DNA from 3 places in the Mucilaginibacter angelicae genome. Region 2 is predicted to be linked to each of the others. Evidence: riboswitches for the same ligand, from Rfam matches in the RefSeq annotation. Region 2 holds a riboswitch; each other region holds the start of a gene.

Region 1 (10,985 bases), on a different contig from region 2:
TTCATGCAACCTCACCGAATGCAGAAAAACGCCTTCATTCACCTCTATCGGTGCTTGCAGCTGGTTAAAGATCTCCATACAAAGCAGTTCTGTAGTAGCCATTTTTCCTTTCAAAAAATCAACATCCAGGTTCAGGTTCTTATGGTCGAGCTTTTCGATCACGTGATCCTGTATGATCATCTTAAGCAGTTTCAAATCGATCAGGTAACCGCTTTCATAGCTGATTTCACCTTTAACAGTTACAAAAAGGTTGTAGTTGTGGCCATGCCAGTTGGGGTTTGCACATTTGCCAAATACGGCTTCGTTTTGCTCCGCGCTCCATTCTTCCCGGTACATCCGGTGCGCGGCGTTAAAATGTTCCCTGCGGGTAACATGTACAATCATGATTAACCTTCCTGTTTCAAAAAAGGACAGTGGGAGGCAACTCCCGCTGTCCTTAGTATTAAATTATACTTCTATAGAGATCTGCTCTCTTGCCTGTTTGGCTGCGGCTACCATGTTTTCTAAGGCAGCTTTTGTTTCAGGCCATTTGCGGGTCTTTAAACCACAATCCGGGTTTACCCATAAATGTTGAGCCGGCAGCAGGTCGGCTGCTTTGGCCAGCAGCGAGGCCATTTCTTCGGTAGTTGGTACACGGGGCGAATGGATATCGTATACGCCCGGGCCAATCTCGTTCGGATATTCAAAATGGGCAAAGGCCTGCAACAATTCCATTTGTGACCTTGATGTTTCAATCGTAATCACGTCGGCATCCATGGCCGCGATGTGTTCAATGATATCATTAAATTCGCTGTAACACATGTGGGTATGGATCTGGGTTTTATCCTGAACACCGCTTGCTGTGATCCGGAAGGCATTAACCGCCCAATCCAGGTAATGCGGGCGCTTCGCTTTGCGTAAAGGCAAACCCTCGCGAATGGCTGCCTCATCTATCTGCACAATGCCGATACCTGCTGCCTCTAATGCTAAAACCTCATCATGAATAGCAAAAGCGATCTGGTTGGTGGTAACATCTCTTGGCTGATCGTCACGTACAAACGACCATTGCAAAATAGTTACCGGGCCGGTTAACATGCCTTTCATTGGCCTGCTGGTTTGGGCGGCGGCAAATGTGCTCCAGCGTACGGTCATATCTTTCGGGCGGCTTACATCGCCATAAATAACCGGTGGTTTTACACAACGGCTGCCGTAGCTTTGTACCCAGCCGTTTTTAGTGAACAGGAAGCCGTTAAGCTGCTCGCCGAAATATTCAACCATGTCGTTACGCTCAAACTCACCGTGTACCAGTACATCCAGGCCAATCTCTTCCTGCCAGCGGATGGCATCAATGGTAGCTTGTTCTATTTCCTTTTCGTATTGTTCAAGGGTTAGGTCGCCTTTTTTAAACCTGGCGCGGAGCTGGCGGATATCATCCGTTTGCGGGAATGAACCGATAGTAGTAGTAGGGAATGACGGTAAATGAAAGCGCTCGCGCTGTATTTGCTGACGTACCGGGAAAGCACTTTGGCGGGTAGCATCAGCTGCAGTGATTGCGGCAACACGGTCTTTTACTACCTGTTTATGTACTTTTTGTGATGACCTCCTGCTTTCGATAGCTTTTTTGTTGGCTTCCAGCAAGTCATTATTTCCTTCAGTAATTTGTTTCAGTTCACTTACTTCGTTCAGTTTTTGTTTAGCAAATGCCATCCAGTTTTTAATTTCCGGATCGATGGCTGTTTCCAGGTCAAGATCTATCGGGCTATGCAGCAGCGAGCATGAAGGCGCAACGATCACCCTGTCGGTACCCAGTTTTTCAACAGCTTTTTGGATCAGGCTTACTGATTTTTCATAATCATTTTTCCAAACATTGCGGCCATCAACCACACCTATTGATAATTTAAGGTGTTCGGGGATCAGGGCAAGCACTTCATCCAGTTGTTCAGGGGCACGTACCAAATCAACATGTAGCGCTGCAACAGGAAGGTTAACCGCTAATTGTGTATTGTCCAATAGCGCTTCAAAATAGGTAGCTACCAAAAGCTTGACGCCGCTTACCCGGTTGGCAATTGCCCGGTAGGCAAATTCAAATGCTTCTTTTTCTTTTTTGGAAAGATCAAGCGCCAGGCAAGGCTCATCCAGCTGAATCCATTCGGCACCCTGCTGTTTCAGGCGGTTAATGATATCGATGTAAACAGGAACCAGCTTTTTGATCAGGTCAATGCGCTCAAAGCCCTGCTCTTTTTCTTTACCCTGCAGCAGGTAGCTTACCGGCCCAACCAGTACCGGTTTGGCTTTTTGTCCGAGTTGCTGTTTGGCGCTGTTGTATTCGCCAAACACGTTTTCATGAAAAATACGGAACTCCTGGTTTGCAGTAAATTCGGGTACGATATAGTGGTAATTGGTATCCAGCCATTTGGTCATTTCCATGGCGGTAATGTCGAGGCCGTCTTTCTGATAGCCACGGGCCATGGCGAAATAAAGGTCGATTTCGCTATTAGCTTTTACTTGTGACAGCACCGGTGAATAACGCTGAGGGATAACGCCCAGCATCAAACTGGTATCTAATACCTGGTCATAAAAGCTAAAATCATTACAGGGGATCAGGTCGATACCTGCGTCCAGTTGGGTTTGCCAGTTTTCTTCTTTGATCTTACGGGCGACTTCTTTCAAGTCTTTCAGATCGATTTTGCCTGCCCAAAATTGTTCGCAGGCTTTTTTTAGTTGTCGTTGGCTACCTATTCGCGGATAACCCAGGTTTTGCGTCAGCATTTCTTTAAAGATTTAATTAGAAAAACAGTTAAGTGTTTTTTACAAACTTTACAATGCTTCACGAAAAACAGGGCATACTGCAGTCTTTCATCCAGGCAGATTACTACCCATGAAAACCATCAGATCAGACCATTTGCTTTATTCAGCGAAAGCATTGTCCTTCCAAAATAGGCAGGTATCCTGGCTTATAACATTTCAGCCATCCTTCCCATCCGTTTGATACAGACAGTGGACATTGCCGGTTGAAATCTTTGGCGTTATTTACAGTTGCGCGACAGCCCGTGATTTGCACACGGTTCCCTTTTAATTACCCCTTGGCTAAAGGGGTAAACCTTTTCTGATAGAAAGTAAAGAACTATTGTTATGATTTTGTCCTATCTTAGGATTAAATTCTAAGCAAATCTAATAAGTTGGATTTAATAACTATATAATGGTGGTTAATTAGGTGTAAAAATCTAATTTTGTCATTATTTTAGATTGTTATACTTTGTTTGTATAGTAATCATCACAATAAAAGAAAATTATTCTATGGACGAACTGGACGACACGGACAAACAATTGCTCAAGCTACTGGGCGAAGATTCTGAAGTAACTATAAAAGAACTGGCAGCCAAAGTGAACCTTTCGCCAACGCCGGTTTTTGAAAGGGTAAAACGGCTGAAGGCGAATGGTTACATCAAAAAATATATCGCATTGATCGATGCTGAAAAGCTTAATTACGGGCTGATTGTTTTTTGCAATATCAAGCTGAAACAGCATGATAAAAGCATCGGTCATAGCTTTGTGACTGATATTATGAGCTTGAAAGAAGTTGTTGAATGTTATAATATTTCCGGAGATTTTGATTTTCTGCTTAAAGTTTATGCAAGGGACATGAAACACTACCAGGATTTTGTGTTCAACAAACTGGGCTCGGTTACAAGTATCGGCAGCACGCACAGCACTTTTGTGATGTGCGAAAACAAAAACTCTTATAATATCAATTTATAGCTATTAATCAGGCAGTCCGTAAACAATCTTAGAAGCTGTTAAAAAAATGCAAAATATTCATTGCCGTTGGTTTTAACCAACGGTAAAAAAAGTTAAAAGTTTTGGCTTTAGCCTAATTATGCAAGCGGATTTAGGCTGAAGCCCTTTTATTGCTACTCATTGTTCCGTTGGTTAAAACCAACGGCAATGATTTTAAAAATAATCGCAATCAATTTTAAACAGCTTCTTAGTAAAGTCAATTAAGATGTTTCCCGCCCGGCTGAAATGCCCCGGCAACCATTGCGCCCAACCTGCCGTATTTATCCACGTGCAGTTTGTTGGTATTTACACATATAATTGATGATTTACGTTTCAGTAACCTATGATTACTCTCCCGGATTTGACAAGGCCGAAAATTGGTTTCACCGCACCCGCGCTTACACCGGGATTTTGCAATGTTTAGGGGAAGCAGAAACAGTGATCAGCATAAAGGAAATTGATGTTGAAGGCACTATTACCCACAGAAATGTACAGCATGAGTTCGTCAGCTTCGGCAAAAAGAAAAGCTGGTTTCCTTTTAAGCGGAACCGCTTTATCAAAAGCCTGAACCCGGATGTGGTGCTTTTGCAGGGACTGCTTTATCCTTTACAGTTTTTGCAGTTACGCTTGCTATTGAACAGGCGTGTCAGGATCATCGCACAGCACCATGCCGAAAAACCTTTTAACGGTATTAAAAAATGGGTACAGCGGCTGGCCGACCATTATATTGATGCTTACCTTTTTGCTTCGCATGCACTTGGGATGACCTGGGTGACCAATGGAAATATATCCTCGGCCCAAAAACTCCACGAGGTAATGGAAGTATCATCCATTTTTTATCCTGTGGACAGGTTATTGGCGCAGGCAAAAACCGGCGCTAAAGGGCAACCTGTATTCTTATGGGTTGGGCGCTTAAATGCCAATAAAGATCCGCTGAACGTTGTAAAAGCCTTTCTGAAATTCATTCAGATCCAACCGGGTGCAAAGCTTTACATGATCTATCATACCGATGAACTGCTGGAAGAAATAAAAGCGCTCTTGAAAGATCATCATCAAAAGGAAGCCATCATACTGGTTGGACAGGTACCTCATGACGATCTCTTATACTGGTATAACAGCGCTGATTTTATAGTATCAGGTTCGCACTATGAAGGTAGCGGAACAGCTATTTGCGAGGCGATGTCATGCGGTTGTATCCCGGTGGTAACTGATATCGCATCATTCAGGATGATCACTGATAATGGCAACTGCGGCATTTTATATGAAGCAGGGAATGAAACAGCCATGCTGGCAGCATTGATAGCCGGCATGCAGTTAAACCGGCAGGAAAAACGTGTACTATGCCTCAATTACTTTAAAACCAATCTTTCCTTTGAAGCCATCGCCGGCAGGATCCGTACTGTAGCTGCTTCGCTTTGATCAAATAACTTTACCATTGCCTTTACGTTTCGTTCTATGGTGAAAGGCAAAACGCTTTGATAGGTGGTTTCCTGGCTTGTTAAGATCTTTTCCAGCCTTTTTACCATTGTTTGCTTGTCAGCAGCAATATGCCAGTTTTCAATCGCTGCATCCATCGGTTTTACAAAGCTTACTACCTGTGCCCCTGCATACAGGGCCTCCAGGCAAACAGCCCCGAACCCTTCGTAGTTGGACGTATGTACAAATACTTTAGAACGCTGCATCCATTGTAATACTTCATCATGGGCCAATCTGCCGGTAAAGGAAATATTATCAGCCAGGTCAAGCGCTGTCACCATTTTCTTTAAGTGCTTCATTTCTGATCCATCGCCAACAATCACTGCTTTTATATCAGGCATGGATATTTTCAGCATGGCAATCACTTCTAAAAAAACATTATATTGTTTTAATGGGATCAATGAACCGGCCCCGACAATATCAATATCCCGTTTTGCATAGGATTTCTTAAAACGCGTAACATCAATACCAACCGGGATAACATGCGCGGGTGTTATTCCATAGTTTTTAGTAAACTCCCGTACCAAAAAGTCAGACAAAGCGATCAATCTATCCGCAGTTGGCTTAGCTTTGGCGAAATACTTGTTTCCGGCCTTTGCATCCTGTCCCAACAGCCAGGTATAATGCTTTAAATCATATTTTTTTGCAAACATGTTACCTATATAGGCACATTTACCCAGCCAGAAACTCAGCATCCCAATGATGTGGGACTCTTTGTGCAGCTTATGCAAAACGGTAAGCACTTTGAGCCCGGTAAAACGCCGGATTATCCTGCTATTGCTGGGGTGGCCGAATGCAATAACCCTAACACCATGCCACTCATATTCACGGCTGAAAAAAGGATATTGAAAGGTAAGCACCACAATATTTAATTCCGGATGTAACTCTTTGAGCGCCTTCACAAAAACCTGCTGCGGCGGGATACAGGTACTGTCGCCTTCATGTTCGGGAAAGCCGGGTGTTAAAATGATCAGTGTTTTGTGCTTCATTAAAAAATAGCATTTAATGCTTTGCTAACCAGTATAAGTTTTTCAAAACATTGTAATTACTATTAGTTACGTGGAAATTTCATGCCCGGTTGCTTATTGAAAAACGTTTTTATAATGGTGCTGATTTAAAAACCCCATAGCTAAGAACCTGTTTGTTTAGATTTATTTTCTAACTTGCCTGCCGTTCTTTTGTTGAGTAAAAGAACTTAACAAACGTGCTTTTTCTAAAAAGTTTACGATGCAACCAAATAATCCTAAATCGCCGGGCCAAAAGTTCCGCGATGCCCTTCAAAAAGAAAAACCGCTGCAAATTGTTGGCGCTATCAATGCCAATCATGCTTTACTGGCACAACAGGCTGGCTTTAACGCTATTTATTTATCGGGCGGCGGGGTAGCCGCCGGGTCGTTAGGCATCCCCGACCTGGGCATTACAACCCTGGAAGATGTGCTGATCGATATTCAACGGATCACCAATGTGTGTGACCTGCCGCTTTTAGTAGATGTTGACACAGGTTTTGGCCCTTCTGCTTTTAATGTTGCCCGTACCGTCAAATCTTTGATTAAAGCCGGGGCCGCCGCGCTTCACATTGAAGATCAGGTAGGTGCCAAACGCTGCGGACACCGCCCGGGTAAGGAGGTGGTGAGCAAAGACGAGATGGTTGACCGTTTAAAAGCCGCGGCAGATGCCCGTACAGACGAACATTTTGTGATAGGTGCAAGAACAGATGCCTTTGCCAACGAAGGATTGGAGAAAACCCTTGAACGGGCTGTTGCATACAAGGAAGCAGGCGCCGATTTTATTTTTGCCGAAGCGGTTCCCGATCTGAGCTATTACCGGAAATTTGTGGAAGCAACCGGCATCCCGGTATTAGCCAATATTACAGAATTCGGCATGATCCCGATGTATACTGTTGAAGAACTTGGCGAGGCAGGGGTGGAGCTTGTACTTTACCCGCTTTCGGCATTTCGGGCCGCCAATAAGGCTGCCCAAAATGTATATCAGCATATCCGTACAGATGGCACCCAAAAAAATGTGCTTAATACCATGCAAACCCGCGAAGAGTTATATAAAAGCATAGGATATCATGCCTATGAGCAAAAATTAGACGACCTTTTTAAGAAGAACCAGGATGGAAAGTAATACTGAAAATACGTTCAAACCTAAAAAGAGCGTGGCTCTTTCGGGGGTTATTGCCGGTAATACGGCCCTTTGCAGTGTCGGAAAAAGCGGCAATGACCTGCATTACAGGGGATATAATATTCTTGACCTTGCAGACCAGGCCGAGTTTGAAGAAGTAGCCTACCTGCTCATCTATGGCACGCTGCCCAGCAAGCCGCAACTGGACAATTATAAAACAAAACTGAAATCCTTACGCGGTCTGCCAAACTCGGTGAAAAATATTCTGCAGCAGATTCCGGCAGCGGCACATCCAATGGATGTAATGCGTTCTGCCGTTTCGGCCATCGGCAGTATTCAGCCCGAAAAAGATGACCATAATGTTTCGGGTGCCAGGGATATTGCAGATAAGCTGCTGGCCTGTTTCAGTTCGGCATTGCTGTACTGGTACCATTACGCCCATAACGGCAAAATCATTGAGGTAGAAACCGACGACGACACCATAGGTGCGCATTTTCTTCACCTGCTGCATGGCCGCAAGCCTTCTGCATCATGGGAAAGGGCAATGCAGATCTCTTTGAACCTGTATGCCGAGCATGAGTTTAACGCCTCCACTTTCACCAGTCGCGTAATTGCCGGAACAGGTTCTGATATTTATTCGGCTGTTACCGGGGCTATCGGCGCATTGCGCGGGCCTAAACATGGAGGTGCCAACGAGGTAGCGTTTGATATCCAGAGCCGTTATAATTCGCCGGATGAGGCCGAAGAGGATATCCGTAAGCGCTTAGCCAACAAAGAAGTGATCATTGGTTTCGGACACCCGGTATATACCATCTCCGATCCGAGAAATGTGGTGATCAAAAAGGTTGCAAAAAAGCTTTCGGAAGAATCGGGAGATATGCTGTTGTTTAACATTGCCGAACGTCTGGAAACCCTGTTGTGGAACGAAAAAAAGATGTTCCCTAATCTTGACTGGTTCTCGGCAGTATCATACCACCTCATGGGGGTACCCACCTTGATGTTCACACCGCTTTTTGTAGTGTCGCGCATTACAGGATGGAGCGCCCATATCATCGAACAGCGGCAGGACGGGAAGATCATCCGCCCAAGTGCTAATTATATAGGGCCAGAAAATAAAGAGTTTGTTCCCTTGGAAAAAAGGAATTAGCGATTAACAGAAATCTTTGAATATAATAACCGAAAAATCTAAAATAATTCATGTCAGCCCATATCTCAAACGAAAGACCACAACCGGATAAAGTACTAACAGACATTGTAGATTATGTATTAAACTACGAAATTAAAAGTGACCTGGCCTGGAAAACGGCACACTACTGCCTGCTGGATACTTTAGGATGCGGGTTTGAAGCTTTAACCTATCCTGCCTGTACCAAACTGTTGGGCCCTGTTGTTAAAGGGACAATAGTACCAAACGGTGCAAAAGTTCCCGGAACATCATTCCAACTGGATCCTATCAAAGCTGCATTTGATATCGGTGCAATTGTTCGCTGGCTGGATTTTAACGATACCTGGCTGGCCGCAGAGTGGGGGCATCCCTCAGATAACCTCGGCGGCATATTAGCCGTTGCCGATTGGCTTTCCCGTACATTGGTTGCAGAAGGCAAGCCTGCATTGCTGATGAAGGATGTACTGGATGCCATGGTGAGAGCGCATGAAATACAAGGCGTACTGGCGCTTGAAAATTCATTTAACAAAGTGGGCCTTGATCACGTATTTTTAGTAAAAGTAGCTTCTGTTGCCGTAGTGGGGAGGCTGATCGGGCTAACGCGGGATGAGCTGATTAATGCAGTATCATTGGCCTTTGTCGATGGGCAGGCGTTACGCACCTATCGCCATTCGCCAAATACGGGCAGCCGTAAATCATGGGCTGCGGGTGATGCTACTTCAAGAGCAGTACGCCTGGCCTTAATTGCCCAAACAGGCGAAATGGGCTATCCTTCGGTGCTTACAGTCAAAACCTGGGGTTTTTATGATGTTTCGTTTAAAGGGAATGAGTTTAAATTTCAGCGCGATTATGGCTCCTATGTAATGGAACATATCTTGTTTAAAATTTCGTTCCCTGCAGAGTTTCATTCGCAAACAGCGGTAGAAGCAGCCATGACCCTGCATAATAAACTGAATGAAGCAGGTAAAACAACAGATGATATCAAAAAAATCACCATTCGTACCCACGAAGCAGCTATCCGTATTATTGATAAAAAGGGGCCATTAAACAATCCTGCTGATAGGGACCACTGTATCCAGTACATGATTGCCGTGCCTTTGATCTATGGAAGGTTAACGGCGGCAGATTATGAAGATAACATTGCTGCGGACATAAGGATTGATATACTGCGTGATAAAATGACCTGTGTGGAAGACCCGCAGTTTACCAAAGATTACCTCGACCCGGAAAAACGCTCTATTTCCAATGCCCTTACAGTAGAGTTGAATGACGGCACCATACTGGACGAGGTGGTAGTTGAATATCCAATCGGCCATAAACGTCGCCGGGAAGAGGGAATACCACAATTGCTTGACAAATTTAAAATCAACCTGGCCAGGATCTTTGACGAAAAGCAACAGCAAAATATTTTGAATGCTGCATTGGATTATGATAAGCTGGTGAATATGCCGGTTGATGAATTTGTAGATTTGATGGTGGTATAGACTATAGGTGTTCGGAAGAAATAAAAAAGCGATGGATTGTGCGATTCCCTCCCTTGGGAGGGTGTAGGGAGGGGTTCATTGATCGGCCTGTCGTTTGAAATGGCGTACAAACCCCTCCCTGCCAGTACACATTTCAGCCGCACCCCTCCCTCCCAAGGGAGGGAATTAAAAAAGCTTCCGAATAATGAAATATTCATAATAAAGGCTTCCCGTTTTGACTGGAAGCCTTTTATAATTTAGCACCATTCCTCAAGTTCCCTCAGGGTTCGGGTACTTTGCAGATAGCTGTTTTGCCAGGCCGGGTCGCTGTTAAGCTGGCTCCACGGCTTTTTGCCGGCAGCAAACGTGTCATGTACATAAGCACGCCAGCGATAGTGGGCATAAGTAGATATACAGGCTACCGCATAATGCTTTGCCAGTGCTTTGTTTCCGGCAATTACAACAAAATTTTCATCATTTGCCTGGCTGGCACTTGATGAAAAATTATGGGAGCCGGTAATAACAATTGGATGATCGGTAAAAGCATCTATAACAATCATTTTGGCATGTGTAATTGCGAAGCCGATCTTACTCAGAAATATATTCCTGGTAACTTCACCTACCCACCAGCCAAAATCATTACCTATTCCTTCCGGTTGCACAAGGTCGGTAGTATAAGGTTTATCTTTGTCTTCGTCCAATAACCTGAAGTTTTCCTGGTTGCTGGCAATTACAGTACTCACCACTCCCCGCACGTACATCCCGTTTTGTGCAGCCTTTTTTACGATACTTGTTAAAGGCTCACCTCCCGGCTGGAACATCACATACAGAATAGATTCTTTTGCATTATCGACCAGGTTTTGCAGGAACTTGATATCAACAGGAGTAACCTTCTTTGCAGCTTTGGCCGTCCTTGTGAACCATGCGCTTACGTTACCGATAGTTTTGGGAACATTGCCGTTAAAGGTCACCAGGTCTGGTGTAAAAGCGCTTCCGGC
Region 2 (10,985 bases):
CCTTAGCTTAAGTTGCGAAGCCAGCGAAACCAGTTCAACATCGCGGGTAGGATATGCAAACCGGTACAGGTTAGCATCAAGAGAGTTACGCTGGTAATCGGTCGAAATATCCACATCCCAAACCGGCAGGATACGGTAACGGTTGGCTACCGAAAAATAAAGTTCATGCTGATAAAAACGGTTATCCAGGAAGCCCGCAGTAGTAACAAATTCAGGATCAAGATAACGGAGGTAATCATCGGCGTATTTGGCAATCAATGCTACAGTGTAACGCTTCCGGGTATTACTTTCATAATTGGCCTGCACAAATTGGTTACGGTCCCACTGGCGCTGTAAATAGTTAAACTTATTGGATACAATTGCACCCGGAAGCCCCCGGTTTGAAGTATAACTATACACTTTGATATTCCACTGGCCGTTTTCCGAATTGCTGTTGATGCCACCTTCAACCCGATATGATTCAACGTCTGTATTATTACGCACCGCCGTAGTGTCATAAATGCCGTTGGTGTACCTGAATTTATAGCGGCCGTTAGCGTCTGTCCACTCCGTACTGAGATAGGCGGAGGTGTTTTTATCAATCTTCTGTTGCCACAGCAACGACGGGTTAACGAGTCCGAAAGAACCGGTTTTGTAGGCAAGGCGGATGTGCGTACGTTCTTCATGTTCAAATTTAGGCCGGGCACTTTGCAGGTAAATGGAACTTGCCGCCGAAAAACCTTTTGCAGCCTGAAAGGTTTCACTGCGCTGTCCATTGTACAGGTCCACTTCCTCCATGTTATCAAGCGAGAAACGGCCAAGGTCAACCTGTCCGTTCTGGGCGTTTCCCAACTCCACACCATCATAAAATATGGCTACATGATTACTGCCGAGACTTCTTACATTAACGGTTTTCAATCCGCCAACACCCCCATAATCCTTAAGCTGCACCCCGCTGAAAAACCGAAGTGCATCAGCAACCGACAGGCTGTTGAGCCGCTGCAACTGCTCGCCTTTTAATACCTGTACCGGTGTTGGTGATATATTGCGGATATCGGTTTTGGTACCCCTAACCTCTACCTGTTTAAGGTGATTGACCTTAACAGAATCTGTTTGGACAGTATCTTTTTTATTAACAGGGGATTGTGCCGAAACCTGCAGGCAGCAGCAAACGGTTGTAATCCCGAAGGAAACAAGCCATAAAATGCCATTTATACAGCCATTACGTGTTGCGAACGTTTGGCGCACAGTTAATTTCATGAGTGTTGTGGGTTAAAAAACCTCACAGCAAACAGAACGACGAATTACAAAAAATGAAATACACGAAAGGTATCCTCATTCCAGCTTCAATCCCCGAAAGCTATGAATCAATATGTGCAATGGCAGGTCTTCTGACTTACTCCCCCCGGCCCTGTCTTCCCATCAGCCAAACGGCTAACAGTGACAATAAGAATGGGCTTTGGTGTTATGGAGCTTACAGCTGCGGGACAGTCCCGGATTTACACCGGGTTCCCTTTTAATCACGGGCGTTAAATTTCCGTGAACCAAAAGCAGGACAAATGTATGTATTAAAAGTTTAATTAAATAAGTAGTAGTTTACAAAACGAGCATAATATCACCAATGAGGTAGGCAAAAGCAGAAAACTAACCATAGTGTATTGCCCTGTACGAATACAACAAACATTAATTAAAAGCTTCCCGGCCGGGGATGCGGATGAGGAACCAGCGTAGCCAAGCAGTTTCAGGCTAACTACAGGTGTTAATCTGCAAATCCGTCTGCTTTTTAATCCATATTTACCTGCAGAAAAAAGATTAGATTTAAATTTTATGTTAATTACCTAAAATCATATATTTGCAACCCATCACGGGGGATTAGCTCAGCTGGCTAGAGCGCTTGCATGGCATGCAAGAGGTCATCGGTTCGACTCCGATATTCTCCACTGCTTATCAAGCACTTACGTATTTGTAAGTGCTTTTTTTATGTTTACCTTGATTTTGGGGTTAAAATTTCTCTTTAGTTTGACTGATAACGAGAATAGTTTGCTCCTATTCCTGCTGAAATAAAAAAGGCTTTACGGTTTCCTGTAAAGCCTTTTTTATTTCAAACATGAACAAACATCATCTGCCTTTTACATTATTCGACTTCAATGGTGGTGGTTTCTCCTCCCCGTCCACGAGCATCAAACACCCGCATTTTTACTTTACCTTTTAATTTTAAGGGCCTGTTATAAATGGTACTTTGACTGCCCGGTTCTGCCCCATTGGTGGTATAGCGTATGGCCATACCGGGAAACTGTTGGTTTGCCTTCCCCAATCCGTCCAACTGCATAAGGCCCGCGGCCGGGATCCTGAAATAATAGCCTCCACGATACCATGCTAATTTGGGCAGCTCCTTTTTGCCTAACTGATTGGCAAATATGTTCCAGTACTGCTCATATTGCGCTGATAGCTTTGCAGTGTCCTGTTCGGTTTCCCATTGCGGCTGTTTTGCCCAGGCCTTTTCAGCCAGCGCCAGTAACCTGGGTAATATCATATACTCCATCTGCCTGGCCGACTTGATATTCTCGCCCCAAAGTGCGCCCTGTATCCCCCTGATATTTTTACTGCCTTCAGGTGTTAATCTTTGTTTGTTCTCAAAATAGCCTGCCGCGTATGGATTGCCCGGCATATCAACTTTTGCATTACGATAATAATTATAGGGAATGAACGACAACATTTTTTTAGTTTCCAGGAAGCCGAGCCATTCATCGCCCGGCTCATAAAATGATCTTTGATAGGCCAGATCGAAGTAAAAATAGTCGATACAGGTAAGCACAGTCTTGTAACCTGCATTAGCCGCCTGGTAAGGAATATCTTCATTGCCTCCTACATTATACCAGGCATCTACACTAACCCCGTTATTAATAAATTCAGGTATGCTGATCACCTTCCGCGATTGATTATTCTTTTCTGTTCCGATGGCGAGCTCTTCCCAGGCGTAAAGTTTAAGGCCACGCCTGCCGAGCAACTGCTGCACCTGCTTGAAGTAAGACAGAAAAACATCGTTGATATTGTGCAAAACTGTATTCTTCTTCATCATAGCCCTGATGGCAGGCGACATTTCCCAGGTTCCGGCGGGCACTTCGTCTCCGCCCATATGTATCATGGTTAAATCGGCGCCCGCTTCCTGATACATGGCTTTCAGCTCATCAACCACCTTGGCCACAAACCTATAGGTAGAAGGTAATGCCGGGTTCATGACATTATCTTTAAAATACTGTGCGCTCAGGTATTTGGAGCTATCCTGCAAATCGCTCAGCAGGTATTCGGCCGCCTTTTTGCGGTCACCCGCTTTCATGTATTTATAATATCGCGCCTCCATAGCCTTAACCGCAGCACGTGCATGCCCCGGCGACTCGATCTCCGGTATCACCTTAATATGGCGGCTTTGGGCATACTGCAAAATCTCAATAAAATCGTTTCGCGAATAAAAACCGCTGCCCATTTTATTAGCAGTACTCGCCCCCGACCCATAGGAAGGCTGCATACGTTCATTGCGCATATATGGATACCCGCGATTTGATCCTATCGCGGTCAGTTCGGGCAGGCCAGGGATCTCTATGCGCCATCCTTCATCATCAGTAAAATGGAAATGAAAGGTATTGAGCTTATACAGCGCCATCACATCCAGCAGCTTCATGATCTCTGCTTTGGGTTGAAAATTACGGGATACATCCAGCATGAACGCCCGTACCGAGAACCTTGGTTCATCATGTACAGTTGCACAGGGAATGTTTAAAGGTACCTGTTTAGATGACCAGGCATCCGCAGGCAACATATTTTTAAGCGATTGGATTCCGTAAAATATACCAGCGCCATCTGATGCTGATATGATAATGCTATCTGCTGCAATCCGGAGATCATAAGCTTCTTTTGGCAGGCCGATCCTTCTTAAAACAATTTTTTTCCTTCCGCCAGCTGATACCGGGGTATAGCTTGTGATTGCACTGATTTCTTTTGCCAGGTAACCTGCCTCGTTCATGAAACCACCTGCGTTAACTATGCTTACCGACTTATCCAACTTAAAATAACCCTTGTTTTGGGTGTAAGTAACCGGTTGCGGCAGGAAAGCCGGCAGCTTATCATCCGGCAGATTTGTCGTGCCTTTATTCAGGTTAAAGATTTCTTGTGCATCTGCACCTTTCAGCGTCCCTGAATCGTGGGTAATATTTGACTCCGGAATATCATACGGCAGGTTATCGCTATCGCTCACCCAGAAAAAACCGGAGGGTGCATCGTGGTAATTGGCAATTATCCCGCCTCCGTTAAACGGGATAATCAATGCACTGCCCTTACTGATGCCCTTGAATGATGCAGCGGGCTTGATACAGAAAAGATCGCCGCCGCCGTGTTCGATCACTACATCCTTGTTTTGCGAGGTTAGGTTGATACCATGATACCGCAAACTGAAATAAAGTTTCCAGCCTTTAGCGGGCATTTTATTGCCTGCGGTTTGATTGATTGTTAATGCAGCCAGGAACCCGGGCTTGTCCTGGTAATGATTAGTAATAAAGGCCCATTTGATGCGGAGATCTTTGGTATTAAAAACAGCCTGCCCGTAACCCAAATTACCAGAACCAACGAGCAGTACAATCAAAAAGGTGATGGTTAAACGTTTACTCATAAGGCTGGTTAGTATAAACCAAAGCTACGGGAGCCGCCTGTAAAACTTGTTGCCTATTTTGATGTCTTATTAGCCTTTTTTGTGCAATTTTATATTGCGGCCCTTCATTTACCATTCAAAATAGGTTAATTACATGAAAGCACAGTTTGAGCAGCTCCGTACCAATACTGACTTTATCTTTAATGCATTTATGTTAGATAAGGATGGGTTTGATGCTCCTTTTCACTTCCACCCGGAGTATGAGCTTACTTTTATCCTGTCAAGCGCGGGCACCAGGTACGTTGGCAACCATTTTGAAGATTTTAAGGAAAATGACATGGTTTTACTGGGGCCTAACCTGCCGCATTGCTGGAAAAACCATGCCAATCAAACGCAGGCTGCAAGCGCTGTAGTGGTACATTGGGACCAGTACCTGATTGATAAAAAATGGCTGGACAGCCCTGCGTTTACCCGCATAAAAAAAATGCTGCAACATGCTGCGGGTGGGCTCCGTTTTCAGGGTCCCGGGTTAAAAGATTTCAGGTATAAGTTAAAGCGTCTTACTACGCTGACTTCATTTGAGCAGTTTCATTATTTCCTGGAGATCCTGCATCAGCTTTCCCTATATGACCATACCACCATACTCACCTCGCAGAGTGACATGCACCACCTTGATTATGCCAACAATGAACGCATCGGGTTAACGCTTGATTATATCCGGAAAAACTTTTCACGAAAGATCAACCTGAAAAAAACAGCGAATCTTAACAGGATGACCGAAGAAGCCTTTTCAAGGTTCTTCAGCAAGGTTATGCGAAAAAGCTTTTTTTGTTATTTGAATGAATACCGCATTAATCATGCCTGTACCCAACTCATCGAAACAGACAAAACCATTTCCGAAATCTGCTATAACTCAGGGTATGATACACAGCCGTTCTTCTTCAGACAGTTTAAAAAATTTAAAGGCTGCACACCCGGTAATTACAGGCTCAATTATTTACAAACCGCCCGGTGATAAAATGCAGGGCTGTTCTTGTCTGCCTCAATAAAGAAACCCCGGTGCCGTTAAGCAACCGGGGCTATCCTCACCATCATCAAAATAATATTATAATTCGGGGGCAATTGGATAATCAATCGGCACTGCAGTCAGTGCAAACATGTAATTGGTAATAATCTTATCGCCTACGACAATAACCACATCTACCAGGTTACCTTCATTATAGCCTGCGGCATAAAAGTTTTCAACCAGTTGCAGATCTGCATGACCCTGGTTTTCGGCTATGCTTTTTACCAGTTTGGCCAAGGCATCCAGCTTAGGATCAAAAGTGATTTCGGCCCGGCGTATTTCCATTGCCTGCTCATCGGTAAAGCCCTGCATTTTTGCAATTGCAGTATGTGCGCTTAAACAATATAAACATTTGTTTACCTGGCTAACCACAAGGTTAACTACTTCACGCTCTTTAGCCCGCAGGGATGTTTTGCCGCTGCCCAGTGTAAGGTAATTACCCAGGGCATTTTCTGAATGGGCAAATACGGCAAACAGGTTAGGCACATGACCAGCCATTTTAGTCAGGTTATCAAAAAGTACCTGGTTTGCAGGAGAAACTTGTTCTCTGATTGGAATTTGGAAAGTTTTCATGGTGTTTTATTTTTAATAGTTTTTGATTTATTTTCTTAATAATCAGCGTTTGCTTGATGACTGGGTAGCCTTTTTGCCGTAATAGCTGATCAGGCCAAAGGCTGTACCCAGGGATATGATATCCTTAAAAAGGAACAGGCCCAGAAAACTCATGTAACCTATGCCGTTAACGGGGATAACTGCCCCGGGGGTGGTAATAACCATAGTGCTGGTTACAAAGAACATCAATGTTGCTATAAGTCCGCCAATGATACCGGCCCGGGGCTTGAAGTAGCCTGCTATAAGGAATAACGCGGCTATTATTTCTGTCAAACCGATCAGATCGGAGCCCATATAAGTACCGAACACTTTAAAATGCCAGCTGATAAGCGGGCTGTTGGAAACCAGCGGAACGATACCATCCGCTCCGGGTACTGTCATTTTATAGGAACCTGCCCATAACAGCATTACGATCATGCCGGTACTGGTGATCAGGAAAGGGATATTACGGTTGCTTATCCATTCGGCCAGTTTAATTAAGCTGCTTTTAGTTGTTTTTGTAAGGCTGGCAGAAGAAACATGTTCTTGGGTTGGGTTCGATAACGTTTTCATTTTTTTGCTTTTGTTTTGAATAATTTGATACCCCAAAGTTCCGGCGAAAACAGGTGCCGGGAAATGTCTGGATTGCCCGAAGAAAGGTCCCGATTTCCCGACCAGGCCCTTTCGGTTTTCAAATACGATCAGTTAAGTGGAACCGTTTTCTTAAAATCAGTGGGTGCCTGACCAGAGTGTTTCTTAAAAAACTTGCTGAAATGACCGGCATCTTCAAAACCCAGTTCGTAAGCAATCTCCTTCGATGTTTTTTCTGTGTATAGCAGCAATCTTTGGGCTTCTGCCAACACCCGCTCCTGAATAACCTGTACCGGGCTCTTATGATTATACAGGGCAAAAACATTTGAAAGCGTTTTTGGCGATTTATACAGTTTCTCAGCGTAAAATTTAACCTGGTGCTGTTTCCGGAAATGATTTTCAACAAGCACATTGTATTTCCTCACCAAATCCAGTTTATCGCCGCTTAGTTCCTTTTCCCTGATGTATTGCTCCCTGGCCAGCCGGGTTACCATAATGATGAGGCGCTTCAGGAGCACCAGCATCATTTCCCCCTGTATAAAATCTGCCGTTTCAAATTCATCCTGGAAAATCTCCAGGAGCAGCTCTATCTGTTTTTGGGTACGTTCGTTGAGCTTAACAAACATTTTTTCGGATGACCCGAAGAACAGGAAACCGGCACAGCTCACTTCTTTATCATGGTCAACAATGCAGTAAAACTCTCTGTCGAATTGCCAGGCTACAATAGCCGAAGGATTTTCAAAGTGGAAAGCTTCGCTGGTCATCAGGCAGAGAATAGTGTTGGCCGGAAAATCATAAAGTACACTATCAATATCTACCTGCTGTGCTTCGCCCCTGTTCCAGGCCATGGTAAGTAACTTGTCTTTCCTATCCTTGCCATAAAAAACGCGGTCGAAATTGCTTTCATGATAAACCAACCTGAACTGTGCATTGCTCTGGTGGTGATTAAACTGTCGTGTCATTGATAATTACTTTATCGGGTTATATGCCCTTTACTTCGCCCCCGTCAATTCTCACTGCTGTGCCGGTTATCCATTTGGCTGCAGGCGATACCAGGAAGGCCATCAGCTCCGCAATTTCTTCCGGCTCGCCGTAGCGTTCAATCTGGGATTTCTCCAGGAACTTTACTTTAGCTTCATCCAAACTCATATTATTGGCTTCAGACCATTTTTTCAGAAATCCTATTCGCCGGTTACTCATTACCGGCCCGGGGAGTACGCTGTTTACTTGTACCCCATCTGCAATGCCCTGCCCGGCAAAGGCCTTTGCCAAAGCAACAATAGCCGCATTGATTGTAGCCATTGCGGCAAAACCCGGCTTAGGATCTTCTGCCGAATTACCGGAGGTTAATATTACCGAACCTTTAGCCGCCTTCAGATACGGCCATGCTTTAATGGTTAGCCTGCGTGCGCCATGCAGCTTCATTTCCGCGCCGTCGTTCCATTGCTCGTCTGTCATTTCAAATAAATGGATTTGAGGCACAGCCCCGGCAATATTGATCAGCGCATCGATCCGGCCAAACTTTTCGATGGTTTTGGCAATAACTTCGTCAATCGCCGTCACCTGTCTTAAATCTACCGGGATAATCAGCGGTTCTGCGCCCGCTGCCTTTACCGCTTCCGCGGTTACCTGCAACTCATCCTCCCGGCGGGCCACCAGTACGATGCCGGTAAAATCTTTTGATAATCTGACAGCGGTAGCTGCCCCGATACCGGCGCTGGCGCCGGTAACAATTGCAATTTTGTTTTCCATAATTGATTGGTTTATCAGGTTATATTTTGTTGATCATTACATTTTGGTCTTTTTCATCATCCCAGGTTCTGGCATTTTCATACCGGGCATTTTTGCCTCAGGCTTCAGGTAGAGCAGCAAACAGCAGCAAACCAATGCGAACCCCAACAGCGGAAACCAGAAAGCCAGTACCATAGCGCCTAAAAACAGCGATAGCGTAAAAAAGGACCGCACGTTTAACAACCACATCTCCTTAGCCGAAATAACCACTCTTTCCCTATCGCAAAGTGTTTCCCAAACCAGCACCAGGTAAGTAACGTTTACCAGGAAAAGTACAAACGCATACATGGCCACCGGTACTGGTGCTAATTCGCTTTCAGCCACCCAATCAGTCAAAAATGGAATCAGGGACACAGAAAACAGATGCCCGAAATTGGCCCACATCAGGCGTGGAGTAGCTTCCGCCGCGTACCTCAATAAATAATGATGGTTTACCCATACAATAGCAATAAATAAATAGCTTGTAGCGTAACTGATCCAGGTTGGCCATAACTGAAGTAAGGCATGAAAAGTAGGGCTTTCGGGCTTTTTCAGTTCCAATACCATGATGGTGATGATGATTGCAAATACTCCATCCGAAAAGGCATAAACGCGCTCGGGCGATGCGCCCTTCATCATGGTTTTCATTTTTTTGTTTTCGCTTAACATATCCTTGGTTATTTAAATAAATCAAATGGCTAACCATACGGTATCCATGAACCAGCCCCGGCTGTCGAAAAAGCTTTCTGCAGTTTCAAATGATGCCTGTTTACCTAATTGGTTAACCTGTTGTGCTGTATATTTTTGAGAGATTTCCATAAACACCGCCTCCCCCTTTGCAAAACTGATTGCCTGTTTCCCTTCTTTAGTATTTAGGGTTATCACCTGATCGGCCATACTGATCAGGTAGCTTTTGCAAGCGCCGGTTTCCGGATCATAGACGGGGAAGTGGTCAAATTTGGCCACTTCAAAATCTGCCTCCAGTTCCCTGTTCATGCGCTCCAGCAGGTTCAGGTTAAACCTCCTGGTAATCCCCTCTTTATCATTATAAGCAGCTAAAACTGTATAGGGGCATTTTTTCAGGTCGATACCAATAAGCGCCAGATCGCCGGGTTTTAGGTGCCCGCGCAGTTCCCGGCAAAATTGTTCAGCGTTCGCAGGTTCCATATTGCCCAAATTCGATCCCAGGAACAGTACCACTTTCCTGTTCTCAGAAACTTCCGCTGCTTTTTCCAGCATATCAAAGTATTCGCCATTAAGACCTGTAATGCGGATGCCGGGAATTGTAACGGGCAGCTGCAGGTTCAGGTAATCAATAATATTGGCAGAGATATCGATAGGCATATAGGTAAAATCTGCACCGGTCTGTACCAGGTGACTGAGCAGGTAGCTTGATTTTGTACAATCCCCGGCCCCCAGTTCAATCAGGTCAAACGCACCACCGGGCACCATGATGGCTCTGGCCAGCGCGGCGGTATTTTCACTAAAAATTTCCAGTTCGCAATTGAAGGGATAGTATTCCTCACAATTCATGATTTCCCGGAAGATGCTGTCACCAGCTGCATCATAAAAATATTTAGACTGCAAGTGCTTTGGATTTGACCGCAGTCCTTCCAGCATATTCTTACAAAACAGGTCATCTGCCGATGCTTCATCCAATGCTTTTGGGATGGTGATTTCGTTATCGTTTATTTTCAACATGGTCATACTGCAATCTTTTTCTTGTAAAAGGCAGTTGTGTTGAACAACTGCCTTATTTGCGGCGTATCAGGTGTTCGTTTATTCAGGCAGTATTTCCAGGAATTTCAGGATCTCTTCGCCAATCTCGTTCACATGTGTTTCCAGCGCGAAGTGCCCTGTATCAAAAAACTTCACAACGGCATTTGGAAGGTCACGCTTGAAGGCTTCGGCACCCGGCGGCAAAAAGAAAGGGTCTTTATCGCCCCATACTGCTAAAAATGGCACCTGGCTTTCCCTGAAATATTGATGAAAGGTTGGGTACATGGCCACATTGCTGGCATAATCTTTAAACAGGTCAAGCTGCAATTCTTCGTTTTCCTCACGGTCAAGAAAAAACTGATCAAGTGAATAAGATTCAGGCGCTATCAGGCTTGTATCGCTCACGCCGGTAAAGTATTGCCATTGCGTAGTTGCAGCAGTTGTCATTGCCTTCAGGTTGTTGCGGTTTTCTTCGCTTGGATCTGCCCAGTATTTTTGGATCGGGTTCCAGTCATCGCTCAGGCCTTCTTCATAGGCATTGCCGTTTTGTGAAATGATACCGGTAATTTTTTCAGGATTTGCTACCGCCAGCCTGTAACCCACAGGAGCGCCATAATCAAATACCTG
Region 3 (10,985 bases), on a different contig from region 2:
GGCTATGAGCTGCCGCTGCGTTTCCTGTAATTTTAAGTTACTTTGTTGTAGTTGTTTCAGCTTATTAAGATAGGTAGATTTATCCTTAGTCCTGAGCTTTTGTGTAACCGAATCAATATAAACACGTGTGCGGTGATTAATGACTACGCCGCCTGCGCCGCCGGTAGCATAAGCATTTTTATTTTTTATCGCCTCCTTAATCCTTGCAAAAAAGCCCTTTCTTTTAAGCTTGCCTGGCTGGTTTAAGGTGTCGCTGCTGTTTTGGACAGTACGGCTGCTTTTAACAGCCAGTTTATTCTGAGTCGCAGCAATGTTAAGATCAGCATAAGTTGTGAGCAGGGAATCAAAGTCGCGCCGGGCAGAGAAAAGGTCGGCAGAGAGTTTTATCTTTTGATTGTGCCATTCATGGAGTTGTGTACGCTGCTCTGCATTCAGTTTGGTAGTATCATGCCGCATATTAAGGAGCGTATCAATTTCGGCAAAAGCCAATGATAGCTTAGCCTGGTAGCCACGGGCTTTAGCGGCATCGGCGTCAACAAGCGACGATTGAAACAAATCTTCGGCCTGGTGAAGCAATAACAGGGCTTGCTGTGGCCGGGAATTGTTAAGGTCCATAAGGTGCGAAACCTGGGCTGTATGAGCCAGTCTTTCGGTGATCTTATCCCTTACAAAAAGGGCAACAATAACTAAAATTATGGTAAAGGCTAAAAAAGCAAGCAGTATCTTCCTTGATAAAACGTTCATATAGTTATTTTCATCAGTGCCGGACAGTATCAATTTTAAATTGGTATTGTCATTTGCTAATGGTTTTGAGGAACAATGATAATGATAAAAATAATAGAATCAATCAGTGATTATTACGATTGAACATCAGTACCTTTCACTGGCTGACCAAATATTTAACCAATAATTTATTTGCTGATTTTCGTATATGTTAAATACTATAGATATTATAATAAAAAGAAACCATCTATTTTAACCATCGGTTATAAAACAGAAAAGTCCGATGAATTTCAATTCACCAGGCCTTTTTTTTAAATTAGCTTTTAACTTTCTTTGTCCCGGCCTTTGAATCTGTTAAAAAGTTATCGGCAGGTTGTTTAGTGGGAGAAAAAAAGTAGGGGACGTAAATCAGTAATAAGTTATTCGATAACGATAACATTCACAAATTCGTCAGGGTCGTTATTGATATCCATATACTGCTTAAAATTCTGAATATCCTTATCAACCATATTTTTGAATACCGGATTCAATATTTTGGCTATCCCTGCACCCACACCGCCTGCGGGAGGCTGGTAGCTGATCACCACATCTACAATGGTGCCCTGACCGTCAATGGTATCCTGGAAACGTACCTTACCGGCATTATTGATCATGGAATCGGATAACGAGCTCCAGCCGATCATTTCGTTAGGTTCGTCATGCACAATTTCGGCATGCCAGCTAACGGTGGCTACATTTTTAGGCAGTTTGAGCACCCAATGTGAATATTTTGAGTCGATGACTTCCACACTTTCCAGGTGCTTCATAAACAGGGGAAGGTTATCCAGCTTGCGCCAAAATTCATAAACCTTTTGCCGTGGCTTGTTTACTATAAATGACGAACGGATATTTACATTTATGGGATTAGTTGAGAGCTTGCCAATACGTTTATAAATTTCACAATGGCCGGTAATACCACGGTTTAACAGGTAGCCACCGGCACCTATTTTCACAATACTTGCAATCGGGTTTTTAAAAATGTTTTTAAAGCCCGAGAAACCGAGCTTCATGCCACCTGCAATGGAGGTAAAACGCTCCGGCCAGTTTAGGTTTATACGATCGTCGCCGTAAAGTACAGGGTAGTTGTCAGTATATTTTACTATTGTAGTTGTCATAGGTTTTTAAATAGTTGTCGTTTTTAAAACACCATTGGTACTACTAAGTTTGCTTAAAGTGAATTTTATTTCCTTTTGCTATAAGTAAATTTAAATTTAGTTAAATCGGGCAGATGCTTTTTAGGGCACTTTAATTCATACTGATAAATCACCTGGCCAAGATTTTTCAGGAAAGGGAGGCACACGGTTGCGTATTCGTATTTATTATCGTTCAGTATGCCATCTTCATTTGATTGCACAACAGCGCTGAGCATAAACTCCACCTTATTTTTAAAATCAACGATATAGGCATTGTCAATATCGTAGCCATAACTATCACCAACTTTATTAAAAATCCTGATATCAGGATTAATTAAAGCTGTGCTATCTCCTCCGTAAAACAAAAACTTGCAATAGGCCGGGAAATATTCAGGCCGGTTATAAGTAGGTTTTGTGTTTTCCGTTGGGAAGGTACTCATGTAGCGATAAATGAGCTGATAATCATCCGCTGATAAGTTAAAGCGCTGTGCTTTCGGGAAAGTTTCAGGAAACAGCAATCGTTTAAGCACCATTTGCTGGTCGGCAAGAGAATAGACATTCTTTTCCGAAAAATCAAGAGGTTTATTAACCAGCCGGTCGCTGCTGTCTAAATAAGCTTTGCCCTGCAGCATATTTTCCAGATGCATAGGATAATTTGATTCATCATATAGCCCCGGTTTATGATAAATTAGCTTATTATCATTGTAAAAATTCATGGGATTGGTATGCCTTGTGCTTTCACCAGCATCGCCGATAGCTAACCTGCCTACAATACGGGTATTGTCAAGATGGTATTTCTTAAGCTTTTGGTTGATCTCCGCACGGCCTACAAATTCGTATAACCGGTTAAAAGCATCGTTATCGCTTACCAGTAAAATCTTTTTGATATAGTTTTCTATACTGGGCAGGCCTGTTGCAGATGATGTATCTGCACTGACTTTAGTCTGGCCGGCAAATGAACTATCGATGATCATAACCGATTTTCGGCTGAAACCTTTTACTTTTAACTCGTTCAATTTTTCAAGCGCAAATATTGCTGTTGGTAATTTTACTGTGCTTGCCGGGTAAAAATAATGCCGCGCATTTAGGCGGTAACTATATGAACTAAAGTGGGGAATATTGTTTTTATCCCTGTCTATCCTGGTGTATAGGATTTGTACTTCGTTTTGAGTGGGATGGTTCAAAATGCCTGAAAATAATTCCGGATGCCCATGTAATATGCCTTTCAGAAAAACGGTATCAGGCTGTTGGGCAAAGCTGCCAAATGCCGTCATCATCAGTAATAAAATACAGAAATGTTTCATCCCGCTAAATATAACTATGTAGTTTGAGGTTGACAGATACTTATTGTACTTTTACAGCGCTTTAGGTTTCATTAAATTATTATTTAATGAATTAAAAGGGAATACGGTGTAAGTCCGTAACTGTCCCGCAGCTGTAAGCTCCGTAACCATTGCCAAATCTATAAAGTCACTTCCGGTAAACAGGAGGGAAGACCAGGCAAAAGGGGAGTAAGTCAGAAGACCTGCCAAGGCACTATATATTATTCATAGCTTTCGGGGATTGAAGCTTGAATGTGAATGCTCTTCTATTGGTGTGTTTTCATTTCAAAATCTTCCAAAATTGAGTTTTGTTGCGGATATGAAGAAACGCTTACCTATAATTTTTTGCAGGCAATTATCGCCAATAAAAGGCTATAGCTTATTGCTGTTTATGGCGCAGGTAGCATTAGGCACTAAGGCCTCGGCACAATCAGATACTACCAAAAAAATCAATGAGGTTAAAGTTTCTTCTTCGGCTATACCTCAAATTCAAAACCCGGCGCCGGTACAATCAACATCTGCAACTGATTTTAAACGAACTGCATCGTTTAACGTAGCTGATGCTATCAGGAATTTTGCAGGGGTTAATATTAAAGATTATGGCGGCATTGGTGGTTTAAAAACGGTATCAGTACGGAGCCTGGGTGCAGATAATACTGCTGTTTTGTACAACGGCGTGCAGCTTAATGATGCACAGAACGGGCAAATTGATCTTAGTAAATTTAACTTGAACAATGTTGAGGAAATTGTTTTGTACAACGCCCAACCAACTGATATTTTACAAACAGCCAGGGCATATGCTTCGGCTAATGTACTTGCCATTAAAACAATTCACCCGGTATTAGATTCCCGGAAGCCTTACAATATCATTGTTGGAATTAAGGGCGGCTCGTTTGGGTTAGTAAACCCTTATTTACAATGGCAGCAAAAGGTCAGTAAATATTGGTCGTTTGTGATCAATAGCTCCGTTCAGGAGGCAAATGGAAGATATAAATATCATGAAGCCAAAGACGGCTCCGATACCCTCGCAGTGCGTAAAAATGGGGATGTTCATGTTCAACAGGCAGATGGCGGGCTATACTGGACAAAATCGGATAGTGATAAATTCAATCTCCAGTTTAATTTTTACAACTCAAAAAGGGGATTGCCCGGGCCTGTTGTTTACTATGCCGCACCTACTAATCAAAGGCTGCAAAACAGGGACTTTTTTGTTCAATCCGGCTATCAGCATAAAGCGGTTAATGGGCTTCAATTATTAATTAATGCCAAGTATGCACATAGTTATGTTCGATACCTTGATACAGGTGTTTACAACAGCAACGGGGTAATTGATGAACATTACCGGCAAAACGACTTCTATATATCAGGAGCATTGGCATACAAGTTCACGCCTAATTGGAAAATATCATATGCTTCGGATGCTGATATCAGCAATTTGCAATCTGACGTTTATAAATATGCATTCCCAACGCGTACAAGCTTGTTCAATGTTATAGCCACCGATTTCAGTATAGGTCAATGGCGCCTGCAAGCCAATTTATTAAACACTTATATACATGATGAGGTTAAAAGCGGTCCGGCAGCAGCTTCAAGATCAGCATTTACACCTGCGGTAATTGCTACATTTAAGCCTTTCGCCAGTCAAAACCTGCTTCTTCGGGCTTATTACAAAAGCACATTCCGCAATACTACTTTTGCAGAACAGTATTATTACGCCATTGTGCCCCGGCCTTTAAAACCTGAATATGCTGACCAGTATAACATTGGGGCCGCATACACCAAAAGCTTTGCCGGTATTTTTGATTATATCAATATCAGCGCCGATGCTTATTATAACCATGTAAAAGACAAGATCTCTTATATCCCAACCCGTTCGCCCGAAACGCCTTCCGTAATTAATTTAGGAAAAGTTGATATAAAAGGGCTTGACGTTGTTTTAAAAAGCGGCTTTAAACCATTTTATAATTGGAAGGGTTTATTAAGCGTTAGCTACACCTATCAGCAGGCACTGGATGTGACCAATCCAACTGACCTGTATTATCTTGAGCAAATTCCATATACGCCCAAACATACGCTGGCATTAAATGCAGGTTTCACACATAAACAGTTTGGTGTTTATTACAATGAGATCTTTTCGTCATCAAGATACCAAAACAGCAATAACGTTCCCGAATATTATCTACCCGCGTATTCGGTAAGTGACGCTTCATTTGTGTATAATTTCCTGGCAGGGGCAAAGCCTGTAGCTGCATCGTTTGAGGTAAACAACCTGTTTAATAAAAACTATGCTGTAATAAGCAGCTATCCTATGCCCGGCAGGTCATACCGGCTTACATTTCAAATAACCATTTAGTATAAAATATATGAAAACACTGAAACTCCAACATTTATTTATAGCATGCACTGTTGCTGTTACCTTAGCATCATGTCATAAGGATAAAAAGATAGTGCCTGATGATAAACCTACTGCAGAAAGGGCTGGTTTATATGTTTTAGATCAGGGTAATCTTGGTTCGCCTAACAGCGCCTTAACTTATTATGATTACACCTCAAAAAACTTAACTGCCGATATCTTTCTCTCGGCCAATGGTAAAGGTTTGGGAAATACTGCTAATGACCTTAAGGTTTACGGGGCGAAAATGTATATCGTAGTTGATAAATCGGGTACTGTTGAAGTAGTTAATCCTAAAACGGCAAAATCAATTAAGCAGGTACTTTTCCAAAATGCAGATAAATCGTCGCGCGAGCCGCGTTCAATAGCTTTTTACAAAGGCAATGCTTATGTTACGTTATATGATAATAATGTAGCGGTTTTAGATACAGCAACCCTTACCGTAAGCAAATACATCCCGGTTGGTCGCAACCCGGAGCAGCTGGCTGTTAGCAACGGTAAATTGTACGTAGTTAACGGTGGTGGCTTAAGCTACCCAGACGTTGATAAAACTGTATCGATCATCGATTTGACAACTTTAACAGTTACCAAAACCCTGCAAGTGGGCGTTAATCCATATGCCGTAAGTGTTGATCGCTATGGCGATGTTTTTGTACACTCTTACAATTTATACCCTGCCAATCCGGAGCTGACTATTATCGATAGTAAAACCGATGTGGTTAAATCTAAGACCGACTTTGCCGGCGGGCCGTTTACAATTAATGGCGACGTTGCTTATTATATAGCATCAGACGGTACAATTAAAACTTACGATGTTAAGAACCTGAAAGCTTCCGGGGCAAATTTTATTACCGACGGGACAACCTTTACCAATGCTTATGCCGTAGTAGCTGATATATTAACCGGCGAAGTTTTTGTTACTGACGCAAAGGATTTTAATTCGAACGGATTAATATATGCTTTTGATAAGAACGGAAAAAAGGAATACAGCCTTACTACCGGTATTAACCCTGGCAGCGTTGTTTTCGTAAACAAGTAATATTGCCTGTTTTTATTTACAGATTATCAGTAATTTTACCCCACATATAAAATCATGACCGCAAAAGATAATACCAACCGCAACCTGTTCCTGATCCTGATGATCGTGGTTGCTGCCGCATTCAGGCTTTTAGCATTTAAGTATAAAGAATTGAGTAATTTCAACCCTGTAGGTGCTATTGCATTATTTGGCGGTGCTTATTTTACATCAAAGTGGAAAGGCTACTTAACGGTATTGCTTACACTGTTTACTACTGATATCGTAATTAATTATTTATATACCTCAAAGCTAACTTTATGGTACAGCGGTGCCGAATGGGTATATTTATGCTTTGCTTTAATGGTGCTGGTGGGTAATTTACTTGAAAAGGTAAATGTTGTTAATGTGCTTTTAGCATCAATTGCAGCCGTTTTAATCCACTGGTTAATTACCGATTTGCCATGGTTGTATGGTACGCTTTATCCGCATACACTGGCGGGTTATGGCGAATCGTTAGTTAAAGCTATCCCTTTTGAGCGCAATATGGCAATAGGGACTTTGGTGTTTAGTGCGATACTTTTTGGCGGCTTTGAATTGGCTAAAAACAAGTACACTTTTCTGCGGGATAAAAAGCAATTGGCTTTATAATATAAAAGCATTTAAATTTAAAGCGGATTGTTGAAAGGCAATCCGCTTTTTTTGTGACCTGACTAATCATCATCTACTTAAACCAATATGAAGAATATAGTAATACTAACCGGGGCAGGTATCAGCGCCGAAAGCGGCTTGAAAACATTCAGGGACAGCGACGGCTTGTGGGAGGGCTATAATATTGAGGATGTAGCCACACCCGAAGCCTGGGAACATAACCCGGTTATGGTGCAGCAATTTTATAACGAGCGCCGTAAATCTGTATTGGAAGCTAAACCCAATGCAGCCCATTATGCGCTCGCTGCGCTCGAAGAAAGATATAAAGTGACCATCATCACCCAAAACATCGATGACCTGCATGAAAGGGCAGGTTCAACCAATGTAGTGCATTTGCACGGGATCATCACCCGGTCGCAATCAAGTATCAAACCGGAGCTTACTTATCCTATTGATGGCTGGGAAATTAAGATGGGTGAGAAATGCGAATTAGGCTCACAATTGCGTGCCCATGTGGTTTGGTTTGGCGAAGCTGTGCCGATGATAGAAACGGCAGCGATGATCTGTGCAGGAGCCGATATGTTTATACTCATTGGTTCGTCACTGGCAGTTTACCCGGCAGCCGGGTTGATCGGCTATGTTGACCGCGAAGTGCCGAAGTATATTATAGATCCCAACATTCCTTCAGTGAATGTAAAAGGAACCGTAATTAAAATCCAGGAAAAAGCTACCGTTGGTGTACCTGCTTTGGTAAATGAATTATTGAAAGATTGAAATCAATAATTCATTAATTCTCTAATTCAATAATTAACTATGAAATGCATTTTCAACTGGAGCGGTGGTAAAGATAGTGCTCTCGCCCTATATCATTGTCTGCAAAATCCGGATTTGGAGATCGTTTATCTTGTAACCACCATTAATGATGCGGCCGACAGAATTTCGATGCACGGTGTAAGAACGGAGCTCCTGATCAAACAGGCAGAAGCTATCGGCATTCCTTTGTACCAGATCCGCCTGCCCGAAATGCCTGGCATGAAAGAATATGATGATGTGATGAGCTATCACCTAACCAAATTCAAAAATGAAGGCATAACCCATTCAATTTTTGGCGATATATTTTTACAGGACCTTAAAGATTACCGCGACATGCGGTTAAGCGAAGTAGGACTTAAAGGTATTTACCCTTTATGGAAAAGGGACACAACCGAACTGATCAATGAGTTTTTAAACCTCGGTTTCGGGACAGTAATAGCCTGTACACAGCAACGATTAGAGCGGATAGTGGGTAAGGAAATCAGCCGGGAACTGATTGACGCTTTGCCCGATGATGTTGATGTATGCGGCGAAAACGGGGAGTTTCATACCTTCACTTTTAAGGGGCCAATATTTACCCATCCAATAAAATATAAAACCGGCGTTAAGATTTATAAAGAATATGCCGCGCCAAAAAATGCCGATGATTCCTGCGTTTCTGCTGCCGACTTAAAACCCTCCGGTTTTTGGTATTGCGACCTTGTATTGGCTTAAGTGCCCATTTATTTTGCCAAATCAAGCGCAGAATTAAATTTTGTTATAAAATATAAATACACTAATTATCAATAAATTAAATCAAATTAGTTCAACTTTAAATTTAGATATATTAAAAAAGAAGGCGTGAATTGTACTTTCAATCAATTAATAACCAAATTAAATTCTGTTTAAGATTTTATTTAAATACAACTACCTTATTTTCAATACATTTACAACACTTGCCTTAATAATTATATCTAAAATATGCGTCTTTATAATCTGTGCGCATGTCATTAAACCGGGCTGCTGCTTTCTTTAAAAATTCTTCATCAAGCAATTCAAAAACACTGTTAACGCCATCTGTTAAATCCATTTCAGGGATCTTGAAACTTTGCTCAAGGGAGCCCTGCTCCATCTTTACAATGAATTTATTATTCATATTCAGGATAGAGATTTTAAAATCCGGGTGCGGGAGTTCTGCAACAATTCTCATGTCTTTTTTTTATTTATTCAATAAACCATCTAACGGGTCTTTTCCATTGATTGTACCAAAGCTGGCAACCGGTTTAAACCGGGCAAAGAGCTCTTCACTATACCAACCCTCACTTCTTGTCTTTTTTATTACTTCGGCATGTTCGGGGCTTTTATATGCAAAGTCTTTCACATGGCCGAGGCTTTCCCAAACAGAAAACGTTGCCTGCCTGTAAACCGGCGCTTCGCCAATGCCAAAGGAATTTATATACCCTGGGGCGGATGCCATCAGATGCGCAACGGTATCAACATTAGCCCAAAAATTCTTTAACCTGCTAAACCGGATAGTGGCACGGGTAAGTACAACAACCGGGCCGTTAATATCGCTTGCGTCCGGCTTACCGAAAGGCTCCTTGCCATCCCAGCTTCCGTGGCTTTGCAGAGGCTGGCAAAGTATAGTCCAGTTTTCAGTACCTAAGATCTTCCACCAGGAGGATACAAATGACCGATTGTAAAATGCGTTAAAATCATCATGGGTATCCCAGCAGGCAAGCAGTCCCCACTGCTGCCAGTCGGGTTCAAGATCAAAAGTTCCGTTTTTGCCCGAACCGAGAAGCTTGTAAAAGCTGCATCCTTTTTGCACAAGCAGGGGCAGACGATGGATGGCCATAGCCAGCAGAGCAAAAGGAATAAACAGCTTTCGATAACGGATTATAGTGAGACTAACAATCATGCAAATGCTAAATAAAAGATTAAATATGATATTTGTCTTATTTACTTTCAACACCACATTGTTACTTTTGTACCATGGCAGAGGATTTAACAATTACCGCATCAACCGATAAAACCGAACAGTATACCACGCTTATTCCCCAAATTGAAGCTTTACTTTACGGCGAACCCGACCTGGTGGCCAACATGGCCAATGTAGCAGCGGCTTTAAAAGAGCAGTTTAAATGGTTTTGGGTAGGGTTTTACCTCGTGAAGGAAAACGAACTGGTTTTAGGGCCATTTCAAGGCCCTGTAGCCTGTACCCGTATCGGCTTGGGTAAAGGCGTTTGCGGGGCCGCGTGGCAACAGGCTAAAACATTAGTTGTACCCGATGTTGATGCATTTCCCGGCCATATTGCCTGTAGCTCACTTTCGCGGTCGGAGATAGTAGTGCCTGTGTTTAAAGATGACAAAGTGGTAGCCGTACTTGATGTAGATAGCGAATTGCTTGATCAGTTCAATGAAACAGATGCACAATATCTGGAGCAAATTGTAAAGCTTATTAATTTTTAATGAGCAGGATTTATCTGATTGCCGGCCTTGGCGCCGACACCCGCGTATACAATAATATTAGCCTTAATGAACATGAAGTAATTACTGTCGACTGGATTGAACCCAATTCAAATGACACTTTAGTTACTTATGCACAAAGGCTTATTGATCAATACAATATCAAACAAAATTCGGTACTTATTGGTAATTCTTTAGGCGGGATCATTGCAGTTGAAATGGCAAAGTTTATCCCGGTTGAAAAAGTTATCCTGATCTCCAGTATCAAAACCAGCGATGAGGCACCGGGATATTTTAAATTCTTCCGCGCGCTGCCTGTTTACAAACTTATCCCCGGTAAAGTGTTTAATTCGATGGGATCGATGGTCAAGCCTCTGTTTGGCCACATGAGCCAGGAGGATGCATGGTTATTTGGTGATATGCTCAAAAAATCATCCCCTGTATTTATG

The links. Region 2 has a riboswitch for cobalamin ahead of ACFFGT_RS21235 (TonB-dependent receptor). Riboswitches for the same ligand answer to the same signal wherever they lie in the genome.
Region 1: it holds a riboswitch for cobalamin, as region 2 does, so the genes downstream of both, metE (5-methyltetrahydropteroyltriglutamate--homocysteine S-methyltransferase) here and ACFFGT_RS21235 (TonB-dependent receptor) in region 2, are expected to answer to the same signal.
Region 3: it holds a riboswitch for cobalamin, as region 2 does, so the genes downstream of both, ACFFGT_RS27135 (TonB-dependent receptor plug domain-containing protein) here and ACFFGT_RS21235 (TonB-dependent receptor) in region 2, are expected to answer to the same signal.

Annotation. Positions count from the first base shown of each region.
Region 1 is NZ_JBHLTS010000017.1:315,649-326,633, reverse strand. Features, by position in the region: gene ACFFGT_RS06280 (6-pyruvoyl trahydropterin synthase family protein) at 1-381, opposite strand, end outside; gene metE (5-methyltetrahydropteroyltriglutamate--homocysteine S-methyltransferase) at 448-2,748, opposite strand; cobalamin riboswitch at 2,902-3,099, opposite strand; gene ACFFGT_RS06270 (Lrp/AsnC family transcriptional regulator) at 3,277-3,738, shown strand; gene ACFFGT_RS06265 (glycosyltransferase family 4 protein) at 4,078-5,175, shown strand; gene ACFFGT_RS06260 (glycosyltransferase family 4 protein) at 5,106-6,221, opposite strand; gene prpB (methylisocitrate lyase) at 6,460-7,362, shown strand; gene prpC (bifunctional 2-methylcitrate synthase/citrate synthase) at 7,352-8,506, shown strand; gene ACFFGT_RS06245 (bifunctional 2-methylcitrate dehydratase/aconitate hydratase) at 8,557-10,008, shown strand; gene ACFFGT_RS06240 (phospholipase D-like domain-containing protein) at 10,245-10,985, opposite strand, start outside.
Region 2 is NZ_JBHLTS010000066.1:50,231-61,215, reverse strand. Features, by position in the region: gene ACFFGT_RS21235 (TonB-dependent receptor) at 1-1,239, opposite strand, end outside; cobalamin riboswitch at 1,344-1,543, opposite strand; tRNA gene ACFFGT_RS21230 (tRNA-Ala) at 1,846-1,919, shown strand; gene ACFFGT_RS21225 (family 20 glycosylhydrolase) at 2,114-4,642, opposite strand; gene ACFFGT_RS21220 (helix-turn-helix domain-containing protein) at 4,776-5,636, shown strand; gene ACFFGT_RS21215 (carboxymuconolactone decarboxylase family protein) at 5,727-6,260, opposite strand; gene ACFFGT_RS21210 (DUF417 family protein) at 6,303-6,851, opposite strand; gene ACFFGT_RS21205 (helix-turn-helix domain-containing protein) at 6,980-7,831, opposite strand; gene ACFFGT_RS21200 (SDR family oxidoreductase) at 7,851-8,621, opposite strand; gene ACFFGT_RS21195 (TMEM175 family protein) at 8,658-9,308, opposite strand; gene ACFFGT_RS21190 (L-histidine N(alpha)-methyltransferase) at 9,330-10,346, opposite strand; gene ACFFGT_RS21185 (alpha/beta fold hydrolase) at 10,419-10,985, opposite strand, start outside.
Region 3 is NZ_JBHLTS010000076.1:202,473-213,457, forward strand. Features, by position in the region: gene ACFFGT_RS27120 (sensor histidine kinase) at 1-744, opposite strand, end outside; gene ACFFGT_RS27125 (SRPBCC family protein) at 1,143-1,877, opposite strand; gene ACFFGT_RS27130 (serine hydrolase) at 1,943-3,199, opposite strand; cobalamin riboswitch at 3,245-3,442, shown strand; gene ACFFGT_RS27135 (TonB-dependent receptor plug domain-containing protein) at 3,537-5,570, shown strand; gene ACFFGT_RS27140 (YncE family protein) at 5,581-6,648, shown strand; gene ACFFGT_RS27145 (DUF6580 family putative transport protein) at 6,703-7,275, shown strand; gene ACFFGT_RS27150 (SIR2 family NAD-dependent protein deacylase) at 7,363-8,049, shown strand; gene ACFFGT_RS27155 (Dph6-related ATP pyrophosphatase) at 8,089-8,802, shown strand; gene ACFFGT_RS27160 (hypothetical protein) at 9,029-9,277, opposite strand; gene ACFFGT_RS27165 (DUF3291 domain-containing protein) at 9,287-9,988, opposite strand; gene msrC (free L-methionine (R)-S-oxide reductase MsrC) at 10,063-10,539, shown strand; gene ACFFGT_RS27175 (alpha/beta hydrolase) at 10,539-10,985, shown strand, end outside.